2 regions of the Rhizobium sp. 25PS6 genome follow, and region 2 is predicted to be linked to the other one. Evidence: predicted binding sites of a transcription regulator. Region 2 holds the regulator's gene; the other holds the start of a gene.

Region 1 (5,156 bases), on a different contig from region 2:
CCAGCTCGTCATCAACACCACCGATGGCAACAAGGCGATCTCGGACTCCAAGTCGCTGCGCCGTGCGACGCTGATGCAGAAGGTGCCCTACTACACGACCATGGCAGGCGCCGAGGCCGCCGCCCAGGCGATCAAGGCGCTGAAGGCAGGCAATCTCGAAGTGCGACCGCTGCAGAGCTATTTCGCCTGAGATACGGAACGCCATCGCTCGATCAGCGATGGTACCAGCCTTGCCATTGGGCATCACCGGCGACTTCTGAATCAGTTTATGCAACTGCCAGCATAAGGCGCTGAACTGTCAGCATATCTTCGCGAAATCGTGCCAGCTCATCCGCTTTCAACTGCTCATCGGGAATACGCAGCAGATAAGACGGATGCACTGTCACGAAGAGCGTGCGCCTTTCGTCGATCGCGATCGCCTTGCCCCTGACATCCTGCAGCCGCTGCTTCGTATCGGTCAGCGCTGCAAGCGCCGTCGCCCCCATGGCAACGACCAGCTTCGGCTTGACCAGCGCCATCTCCAGATCGAGCCACCAGCGGCAATGCTTCACCTCTCCCATATTGGGCTTCTGATGGATGCGACGCTTGCCGCGCGGCTCATATTTGAAATGCTTGACGGCATTGGTGACGTAAAGCGTCGAGCGGTCGATGCCCGCTTCAGTGATCACCTGGTCCAGCAGCCTGCCGGCGGGACCGACGAAGGGGCGCCCTGATATATCCTCTTGGTCGCCCGGCTGCTCGCCGACGAACATCACCTCTGCATCGCCCGGTCCCTCACCGAAAACGGTTTGCGTGGCCTTTGCATGAAGCGGGCAGCGGGTGCAGGCGGCAGCTTCCGCTCGCAGTGCTTCCAGCGTGCCCGCCGGCGCTTCGGGTTCAGCTGGAATGCTGCGCGCGGCTTCCTGCAGGCGATCGTGAAAAGGCAACGACTGGGTCGCCTCCCGTGCGGCCATGGCCCGCACCTTGCTCTCCGCCGATGCGATCAGCCCAGGGATGAGATCGGCTTCCGGCAGATTCTTCCAGTATTTTTTCGGCATCTCCGCCTGCATCGCCTTCAGCTTCAACCGCGCCGGATTGAAAATGCTGGCGTAGTAGGTGCGCCAAAGGTCATCGGTAGCATCGGTGAGATTGGGTTTTTCGCACGGTTCGTCGCTCATCGTCAGCCGCTCGCCGTCCCAGGCGGCCGACCCCTTGGGCGTCGCAATCAGCCAGTCCATGTCGGTGAACCGCCGTTGGAAGAAGGGCGCTGTGCGCCTGACGATATGGTGATCCGGCTCGAACCAGGCGAGGAATTTTCGACGGCCTGCCGACACCGCACCAACCTCCTTGAAGCGGACGAAGGCCGTCATCTTGTGCGCGTCGCGCCGAACGTTTTTCGCCATCAGCCTGGCACGGGCGACGTCCTCGTCGGAGGTCACTTCAAGCAATTGCCGGTCGAGTTGCAGCCGCCAGAGCAGACGGTAAAGCAGGGAAAAGCGCGCCGGGTCGGAATGGCAGAGAACTGTCTCTGCCAGCTCGATGAAGGTGGGCGGCACTGTCATCGGCTTGCGTGCTGCGGCAGACGCAGGCGGCATGGCGTCGTGTTGAAACGCAAAACCCGGCTCAGCGCGTTTTTCGCGCCACTCGATCTCCTCCGGCAGGATGCCGGCGACCGCGAAGGCGCGCGCGGCGTCACGCCATTCGGCAAGCTCCCCGCGTCCTGCCAGCACGACCCGGCGCATCACAGCAACGACAATTGTTCGGGTTGCGGTTCGAACATAGCGCGAAGGTCGGGGCGGTCGATCAATCGGCGCGGCGACCAGCCTTCCGCCGAGATGAAGGACTGAACCTTCTTGATCGAAACGCCGAGCCGCTGGAGATCGTCGAGCCGCAACCGGCGAAAACGCCGCGCCGAAACGATCGATTTGACTGTCTTGGTGCCGAGACCGGGCACACGCAGCAACCGCTCGCGCTCGGCCTTGTTGATATCGACGGGAAATTCGGCCCGGTTGGCGAGCGCCCAGGCAAGTTTGGGATCGAGGCTGAGATCGAGCATGCCTCCCGCCTGGTTCGCGGTGATCTCGTCGATGCCGAAACCGTAGAATCGATAGAGCCAGTCGGCCTGATAGAGCCGGTGCTCGCGCATCAACGGCGGCTTGATTAGCGGCAGATTTTTCGACGAGTCCGGGATCGGGCTGAAGGCGGAATAATAGACGCGCTTCAGGCCGTAGCTGCTGTAAAGCCGGCCGCTGGTCGCAAGGATCGTTGCGTCGTTCGCGCCATCGGCGCCGACGATCATTTGCGTGCTCTGACCGGCCGGCACAAAACGCTGACGCTTCTTCGTCCTGAGCGTCGGTTCGCCCGCGGCCTCGATCTTCAGCCTCAGATCCCCCATCGATCGCCTGATATTGGCAGGCTGCTTTTCCGGTGCAAAGCGTGTGATGCCGTTATCCGTCGGCAATTCGATATTCAGCGACAGCCTGTCTGCATGAAGCCCCGCTTCCTCGATCAGACGCGGTGAGGCCTCAGGGATAGACTTCAGATGGATATAGCCGCGGAAATTGTGGCTCACACGCAGTTCGCGAACGATGCGGACCATCTCTTCCATCGTGTAATCGGACGACCGAATGATGCCAGAGGAAAGGAACAGCCCTTCGATATAGTTGCGGCGGTAGAATTCCAGTGTCAGCCAGATGACCTCCTCCGGTGTAAAGCGCGCCCGTTCGACATTGCTCGACGAGCGATTGACGCAATAGGCACAGTCGTAGACGCAGAAATTGGTCAGCAGTATTTTCAGAAGCGAAATGCACCGCCCGTCCGGGGCATAGGCATGACAGATGCCGGATCCCTCGGTCGAACCGAGCCCGCCGCTTCCCCGGGAATCACGTTTCACCGTGCCGCTGGAAGCGCAGGAAGCGTCATATTTCGCGGCATCGGAAAGGATGGCCAAGCGTTCTGTGAGCGACTTCTTCATTAGTATGTTCACTATATGTTCTTATAGGTAGAGTCAATCAAGGCGATGTGATTTCTGCCCATTTTCAAGCCGCACCTCCCGATATCGGGGCGGGCCGCGTTTCTTTTATGCGAATTTTCTGGAAATCGGCCTTGGCGATCTGCTATAAGCGTCCGACTAAGATTGTGGCACGGTTCCGAAGCTCCCCTTCGGGACCTGTTTTCTTTTGTGTTCGCCGCTGATTGTGCGGATACGAGGATTGAAGGACAGAAAAATGGTTGAAAAGGTACCGATGACACCGGGCGGTTTCGTCAAGCTGCAGGAAGAGCTGCGCTGGCGTCAGCAGGAGGAGCGCCCTCGAATCATCGAGGCGATCGCCGAAGCCCGTGCCCATGGCGACCTTTCCGAAAACGCCGAATACCACGCCGCCAAGGAAGCTCAGAGCCATAATGAAGGCCGCATCAGCGAGCTGGAAGACCTGACGGCGCGCGCCGAGGTCATCGACCTCACCAAGATGTCGGGCGACAAGATCAAGTTCGGCGCCAAGGTGAAGCTCATCGACGAGGACACCGACGAAGAAAAGACCTACCAGATCGTCGGCGACCAGGAAGCCGACGTCAAGGCCGGCCGCATCTCCATCTCTTCGCCGATCGCCCGTGCTCTGATCGGCAAGGAAGTCGGCGATTCCATCGAGGTCAATGCGCCCGGCGGCTCCAAGGCCTACGAAATCCTTCAGGTTTCCTGGGGCTGATCGCCCGCCAGCCGCGAGACCCTCCCTTGCCGGATATTCGTGACGTCGAGATCATCGCGCCCAATTTCAAGCGCCGGCTCTCCGGCGTCACGTCGACCATCGTCCAGCTCATCCCGTGCCAGATACGGCTCGGCATCAAGATCGCGACACTCGGCCCCGGCCTGCCGGAGGACCTGCCGAAACTTAAGGGACGGCAGCTCCTCGGCCTCTGGCGCCCGCCGGCGCGCCGGCGCCAGCGTGTCTGGCACGCCCGCCGCAACAACGAGATGGCCGTCGGCATCCTGCTGCGCCATCTGTTGCGTATGCCGCTGAAGCTTCTCTTCACCTCGGCCGCGCAACGCCGCCACACCGCCTATACGAAATGGCTGATCCGTCGCATGGACGCCGTCATCGCGACCAGCGATCGATCCGGCTCGTTCCTCGACGTGCCGCACGCGGTGATCCAGCACGGCGTCGATCTTGCCTTGTTCCATCCGCCGGAAACTGCGGAGGACGGCATCGCCGCCACCGGCCTGCCGGGCCGCCATCTCATCGGCTGCTTCGGCCGCGTGCGCCATCAGAAGGGCACCGATCTTTTCGTCCAGGCGATGATCGAACTGCTGCCGCAGCACCCCGAGTGGACGGCGGTCGTCTCCGGCCGGGTGACGGCTGAGCACACGACATTTGGCGACAAACTTAAAACGGATGTCGCGGCCGCCGGGCTCAGCGACCGTATCCTCTTCCTCGGCGAAGTGCCTGACATCAAAGTCTGGTATCGCCGCCTGACGCTTTACGTCGCCCCTTCCCGCAACGAGGGTTTCGGCCTGACGCCGCTCGAAGCCATGGCCTCGCGCACGGCGGTGGTGGCATCGGACGCCGGCGCCTATGCCGAGCTCATCGTGACGGGTGAGACGGGCTCGGTCGTCGCTGGCGGCGATGGCGAGGCGCTGACGCGGGCAATCGCGCCCTATATCGCAGATCCCGCTCTGGCGATCGCGCATGGCGAGAATGCGCTGCGACATGTCAGGGCGAATTTTGCGCTGGAGAAGGAAGCAAGTGCGATCGGCGCCGTTTACAACAGCCTTCTCGGCGGCAACCGCGGCTAAAGCGGAAAAGAAAAACGGCCCGCCGGATAGCGGGCCGTTTCAGGAATTTTAGGACTGCGGGACAGTGCGGTCAGTTATTCAGCCGGCTGAAGCCCGGCGGCGGGAGCACTCTCGCCGGTCTGGCCGCCCAGTGCGGCGGCGAGCTGCACCGTGTCCAGCTCGTTTTCCCAACGTGCCACGACGATCGTCGCAACCGCATTGCCGACGAGGTTGGTCAGTGCCCGGCATTCCGACATGAAGCGGTCGATGCCGAGGATGAGCGCCATGCCGGCGACAGGCACGGATGGCACCACGGAGAGCGTCGCGGCAAGCGTGATGAAACCGGCGCCGGTGATGCCTGCGGCACCCTTGGAGCTCAGCATCGCCACCAGCAGCAGCAGGATCTGGT
Region 2 (5,156 bases):
ACCAGCGTATTGTAACCGAATGAGGCGCCGCGCTCGCACAGCAGCACGTTCGGATTGCCGCTGGCATTGAGCTTCTTCAGAACGTTCTTCATATCCCAGGGGGCGAGGAACTGGCCTTTCTTGACATTGACGACGCGGCCGGTCTTGGCGGCGGCGATGAGAAGGTCGGTCTGGCGGCAGAGGAAGGCCGGGATCTGAAGGACATCGACCACCCTTGCCACCTCCGCGCATTGCTCGGCAGTATGAACGTCGGTCAGGACGGGAAAGCCGAATTCCTTCTTGAGGTCGGCAAAGACTTCCATGCCCTTTTCGATCCCGATACCGCGTTCGGCCGAGAGCGAGGTGCGGTTCGCCTTGTCGAAGGAGCTCTTGTAGACGAGGCCGATGCCTAGCTTTCCGCAAAGCTCTTTCAGCGTGCCGGCAACCATGAAGGCGTGGTCGCGGCTCTCCATCTGGCAGGGACCGGCAATCAGCGATAGACGGCCGGTATTGGAAAAGGTGACCTGGCCTTGGCCTTCGCCGATCCTGACTTCGGAATTCGTATCAGTGCTCATCGTGTTTCCTCGAAGGCGAAGAGCGTGCCCTGCCCGGGCGCGGGCTTCACCAGAATGCGATTGTTCTTGCGCGTGTATGTCACCCCGTTAGCAGCCAAATGCGCTTCTGTCACGGCAAGATCGGCGACAGCAAAGAGGATTGCCCGGCCGCGCAGGCCGCGATCTGCGGATGAGACGGCGACGTCGAAATATGCCTCCAGCCCTTCCGGCGTCATCAGGCTGATTTTCGCATTCGATGCCGCAATATCGACGCCGAAACCGGTTTTCTCGACTGCCGATTGCGCCACGGCAAGGCTGACGAAAGCAGCGAAGGCGGCCGGCTCTGGCGTGCAAAGCGCGATCTCAACTATGCCGGTGACGCCATTGGCATGCGTCTCCAGCGCCGCGCGGTCGGCCGGTAGCGGATTGACGCGCTCGACGGTGAAAAACAGGAGATCAGGCGCGCGCAGGTCGCCGGCGAAAGCCAGCTTAAAGCCGGCAATCGTCTCGGAACCGTCCGGCATCGTCATCGGCCGGGTGAACTGCAGCATCTCGCCAGCGCTCGATCCGCTGCCGACGAAATCCTGATGATCGATGCCGGCATCCTTGCTGCCGAAAGCCAGCCCCGAGAGCCCCTCCTCGCCACAGCGGAAACGGAAGGCCTGGTTGCGGGCAGTGAAGACATTACCTTGGCGCGCAGATGCGTTGCTCTCCTCGACGTTCGCAATCCCGAGCGGCTCCAGATAGGTCTTGTCGGCAAAAAAGACGCAGGCATTCTCCGTTCCGAAGGGATGGCACGCATCGGCGGCAACGGTGAAGCCGAGCTTGCCGAGCCTCTCGCGCGCCAGATCGATGTTGACGACCGGCAGCACGACATGATCCAGCGGGTGCGGTTTGGCGGAATGCGCGTTCATGATATCCCTCCTGGAAACGGCAAGAGATGTGCGATGGCGCGTCCCTCAATGCAAGACTTCTGTGCCAATCCGGCGAATGAAAATAAAAATCTCAACGAGTTGGCGCCAAGTTTTACGGAAATTTAGCTACTTGCGGAACACATATGGAACATATAGTGTCTGTTCTGGATTTGTTTCAATCACGAGGTCACAACGTCGATGCTCACGCGCAAACAACAGGAGCTTCTCCTTTTCATTCATGAGCGCATGAAGGAATCCGGCGTTCCGCCATCTTTCGACGAAATGAAGGATGCCCTGGACCTCGCCTCCAAGTCCGGGATTCATCGCTTGATTACTGCGCTTGAGGAGCGAGGCTTCATTCGCCGCCTACCGAACCGCGCCCGCGCGATCGAGGTCATCAAGCTTCCGGAGGCCTACAGCCCCAGCATTCAGCCCCGGCGCGGCTTTTCGCCGAGCGTCATCGAGGGTAGCCTTGGCAAACTGCAGCCGGTCGCCACTCCTGCTCCCGCAAAACCCGTCGCCGACAACGGCAACTCGGTCTCGGTGCCGGTCATGGGCCGAATCGCTGCCGGTGTGCCGATCTCGGCGATCCAGAACAACACCCATGACATCGTCGTTCCGGCCGACATGCTCGGTTCCGGTGAACATTATGCGCTGGAGGTCAAGGGCGATTCGATGATCGACGCCGGCATCTTCGATGGCGACACCGTGATCATCCGCAACGGCAGCACCGCAAGTCCCGGCGACATCGTCGTTGCTCTGGTCGACGACGAAGAAGCGACACTCAAGCGCTTCCGCCGCAAGGGCGCCTCGATCGCGCTGGAAGCTGCCAACCCGGCTTACGAGACCCGGATTTTCGGGCCGGACCGCGTCAAGGTTCAGGGCAAGCTCGTCGGTCTCATTCGCCGCTATCACTGACATTGGCCAGGCCGGATTCGGTAAAACTGTTGCTGCGCCAGTCATAGGCGCGATGGCGCATCCATGGCCGCGACAATGAATCGAAGGCGGTTGCCACCTCCGGGCCGGCGTCCGTGAAGCGCAACTCGACGGATCCGGTCCTGCGCAGCGTCTCGCCGGTGAAGAGCGTTGCACCTGAGCGGCAGTTGTTGAAGCGAAGGCGCACGGACGTCACGACGATATCGGCCGCGTCGCATGCCGGGCCGAGATAGGCGGCATTGTCGATGACGGTTACCACCTGACCATTGCCAAGCCTTGATGTGCACCAGGCCTTCTTGACGCAGGAAAAGCGGTTTGCGTCACCGGCCGCTGCGGCCGTCCGCATCGCGGTCCTTGCTTCGTTCTGCTGATCGCGGGAAAGCCTGACGCGGCGGTCTTCTCCCTCAGGCGGGATAGCAGGACCATCCAGCATCTTCGGCGGATTATGCCCCGGCAGGACCAGCGCTCTCTGCCACTGGTCGAAGATGAAGTCCGGCGGTCTTTCACGGTTGGAAGCCATTGCCGCCGCCGCGACGACCGCGACGAGACTGCCATCCTCCGAAATCACCAGATCCGGCGGACGGGGACCCGGCAGAAGCAGCAGGATGAGCGTTGCGACCGCGATAATCGATGTGCCGACATGGCGCAACCGGGTGCGGAGCAGCGTCAGCAGCAGAAAGCCTGCCACGGCGACGGCGAAATACCAGGCGGGCAAGCGGCCCACGTCGATATTGCCACCCCAGCCGGACACCGTCTTTGCAACCGCGATCACCAAATCGAGGCCGAATCCGACGATCTTCCAAGCCCAAACATCCAGACCGAAAGGCATGAGCAGCATCGCCAGCAGACCTGCCGGCATGATGATGAAGGAGATGATCGGCATTGTCGCGAGGTTTGCCGGCAGGCCGTAGGCGGTCAGGCGATGAAAATGCTCGATCGAAAACAGCGCGGTTGAAAAACCGCCGATCAGCGAGGTCAGGAAGACGCCGCCGAAGAAACCGGCAACCGTAACGAACGGCCTGATGATCGGCAGCTTCAGGAAGGCGTTTTCTCGGACGCGCCGGTCCTTCCACAGCTGATAGCCCGAGACCAGCGCCAATGTCGCGGCAAAGGACATCTGGAAGCTCGGTCCCAAGACCTCGGACGGCGAAATGGCAATGATGACGAGAGCGGAGAGCGCGACATTGCGCAGGCTGATCGACGGCCGGTCGAAGAAGACCGCAATCAACATGATGGCCATCATGATGAAGGCGCGTTCGGCAGAGACCGCAAAGCCGGAGATCAGGAAATAGGCGGTGACGGCGATGAGCGCGCCGGCGGCAGCGATCTTCTTCGTCGGGTAGGCCTCAGCGATGCCGGGGAAGAGGCTGAGCAGCATCCGGAAGCCGACGAAGAAGATGCCGGCCGACAGCGCCATGTTGAGACCGGAGATGGCGATGATATGAGCCAGACCGGACTGGCGCAGCGCCTCCGTCGTCGCATCCGAAATGGCGCGCCGCTCGTCCGTCACCAGAGCAGCGGCAAAAGCACCGGTGTCGCCGGGCAGGATCGACCTTATGCGGTCGCCGATGCCGCTGCGCAGCCGGTAGAGACCTTCGAGCAGCGCTTCCGCTGTCGATCTTGCAGCCTGGGGACCTGCCTGCGCATCGACCTTCGTCGGTGCACCGTAGAAGAAACCGTTGGCGCCGATGCCGTCGAAATAGGCACTGAAGGAGAAGTCGTTGAGCTCGGGAAGCGCTGGGCCCGCCGGCGGCGTCAGCCGCGCCCTGCCGGTGATGATATCGCCGATCTCGAAGGCCGCGTCCGCGCCGCGGGCGATCGCGGTGATACGTTCCGGCGGCCGCTTCACCTGTGGCGCCTCGGTGCCGGTGACGGCAAGAATGTAGCGCCACCGCCCGCGACCGTCGCCTTCGCGCCGCTCGACGCGGCCGGTCACCGTCGTCGTCACGGCGGAATCGAGGATCACGGTGGAAGCCCGCCGGCTCTCGAACTGCGCCGTGACCATGCCGCAGGCCACGAGCGAAAGCGCCAGCAGCGTTGCCCGCACCGCGGCCCGGCTGCGGCTGGCAATGAGAACCGCCACGGTCAGCGCCAACAGGCAGAGCAGCGATGCAATGAGAGGAAAATCCGATGCCGCGAGAAACCAAACGGCTGACCCGGCGCCGAGGAAGACCGGCGAGAACAGCAGCAGGCGGCCATGGTCCGCCTCCTCGCCCAGCATGCGCATGCCGGCACGCAGCAATTGCGAGGTTGCGGCCGGCAGCCGGTGGCGCAATGGTGTCGCCGACTGCGTCCGTGTCGGTCGCGTCACCACGACAGGTGGTGAAAAACTGGAGGAGTCGGCAAGGCCTTCGCCTGCTTCCGGCCGCAATTCGACTGTCGTCAACTCCTGCATGAACCGCCCAAGCCCGGCTGCGAAGGCGGCCAGAATGCAACCTCAAATCAAATCCGGCAAGAATAATCGATTGAAATATGAGGGAAAATCGCGAGCGCCAAAAGACCAGTCGAATCATCGGCTTCCGATATGCGTGCGGCTCATCGCTGCAGTGCCTAAAAGGTGATACCGCAATGCACAAAATGCCATCACGGTAACTTGGCATTAGCTTCGCGATCATATAGCTATCGGTGAGGACGCTTAACCCCTATGGCGCTTTTATGGCGCCACCGCCATTTCGGAGGATCAGCATGACGGATCAAAGCGCTACAATAAAAATCGGTGACAAGTCTGTCGACCTTGCTGTCAAAAGCGGCACGATCGGCCCGAGCGTCATCG

What was found. Region 2 encodes LexA, which represses DNA repair genes until DNA is damaged. Its sites were predicted from a motif close to TGTTCNNNNTGTGTTCNG; they were not measured.
Region 1: RWK44_RS30130 (putative DNA modification/repair radical SAM protein) is a predicted target of LexA. The motif match lies at 2,959-2,976, and genes of this name have one in related genera.

What each region holds. Positions count from the first base shown of each region.
Region 1 is NZ_JAWDIV010000026.1:86,144-91,299, reverse strand. Features, by position in the region: gene carB (carbamoyl-phosphate synthase large subunit) at 1-190, shown strand, start outside; gene RWK44_RS30135 (UdgX family uracil-DNA binding protein) at 267-1,721, opposite strand; gene RWK44_RS30130 (putative DNA modification/repair radical SAM protein) at 1,721-2,953, opposite strand; gene greA (transcription elongation factor GreA) at 3,207-3,683, shown strand; gene RWK44_RS30120 (glycosyltransferase family 4 protein) at 3,710-4,768, shown strand; gene RWK44_RS30115 (dicarboxylate/amino acid:cation symporter) at 4,843-5,156, opposite strand, start outside.
Region 2 is NZ_JAWDIV010000003.1:198,269-203,424, reverse strand. Features, by position in the region: gene kdsA (3-deoxy-8-phosphooctulonate synthase) at 1-554, opposite strand, end outside; gene RWK44_RS05670 (VOC family protein) at 551-1,447, opposite strand; gene lexA (transcriptional repressor LexA) at 1,646-2,365, shown strand; gene RWK44_RS05660 (ComEC/Rec2 family competence protein) at 2,346-4,778, opposite strand; gene gltA (citrate synthase) at 5,069-5,156, shown strand, end outside.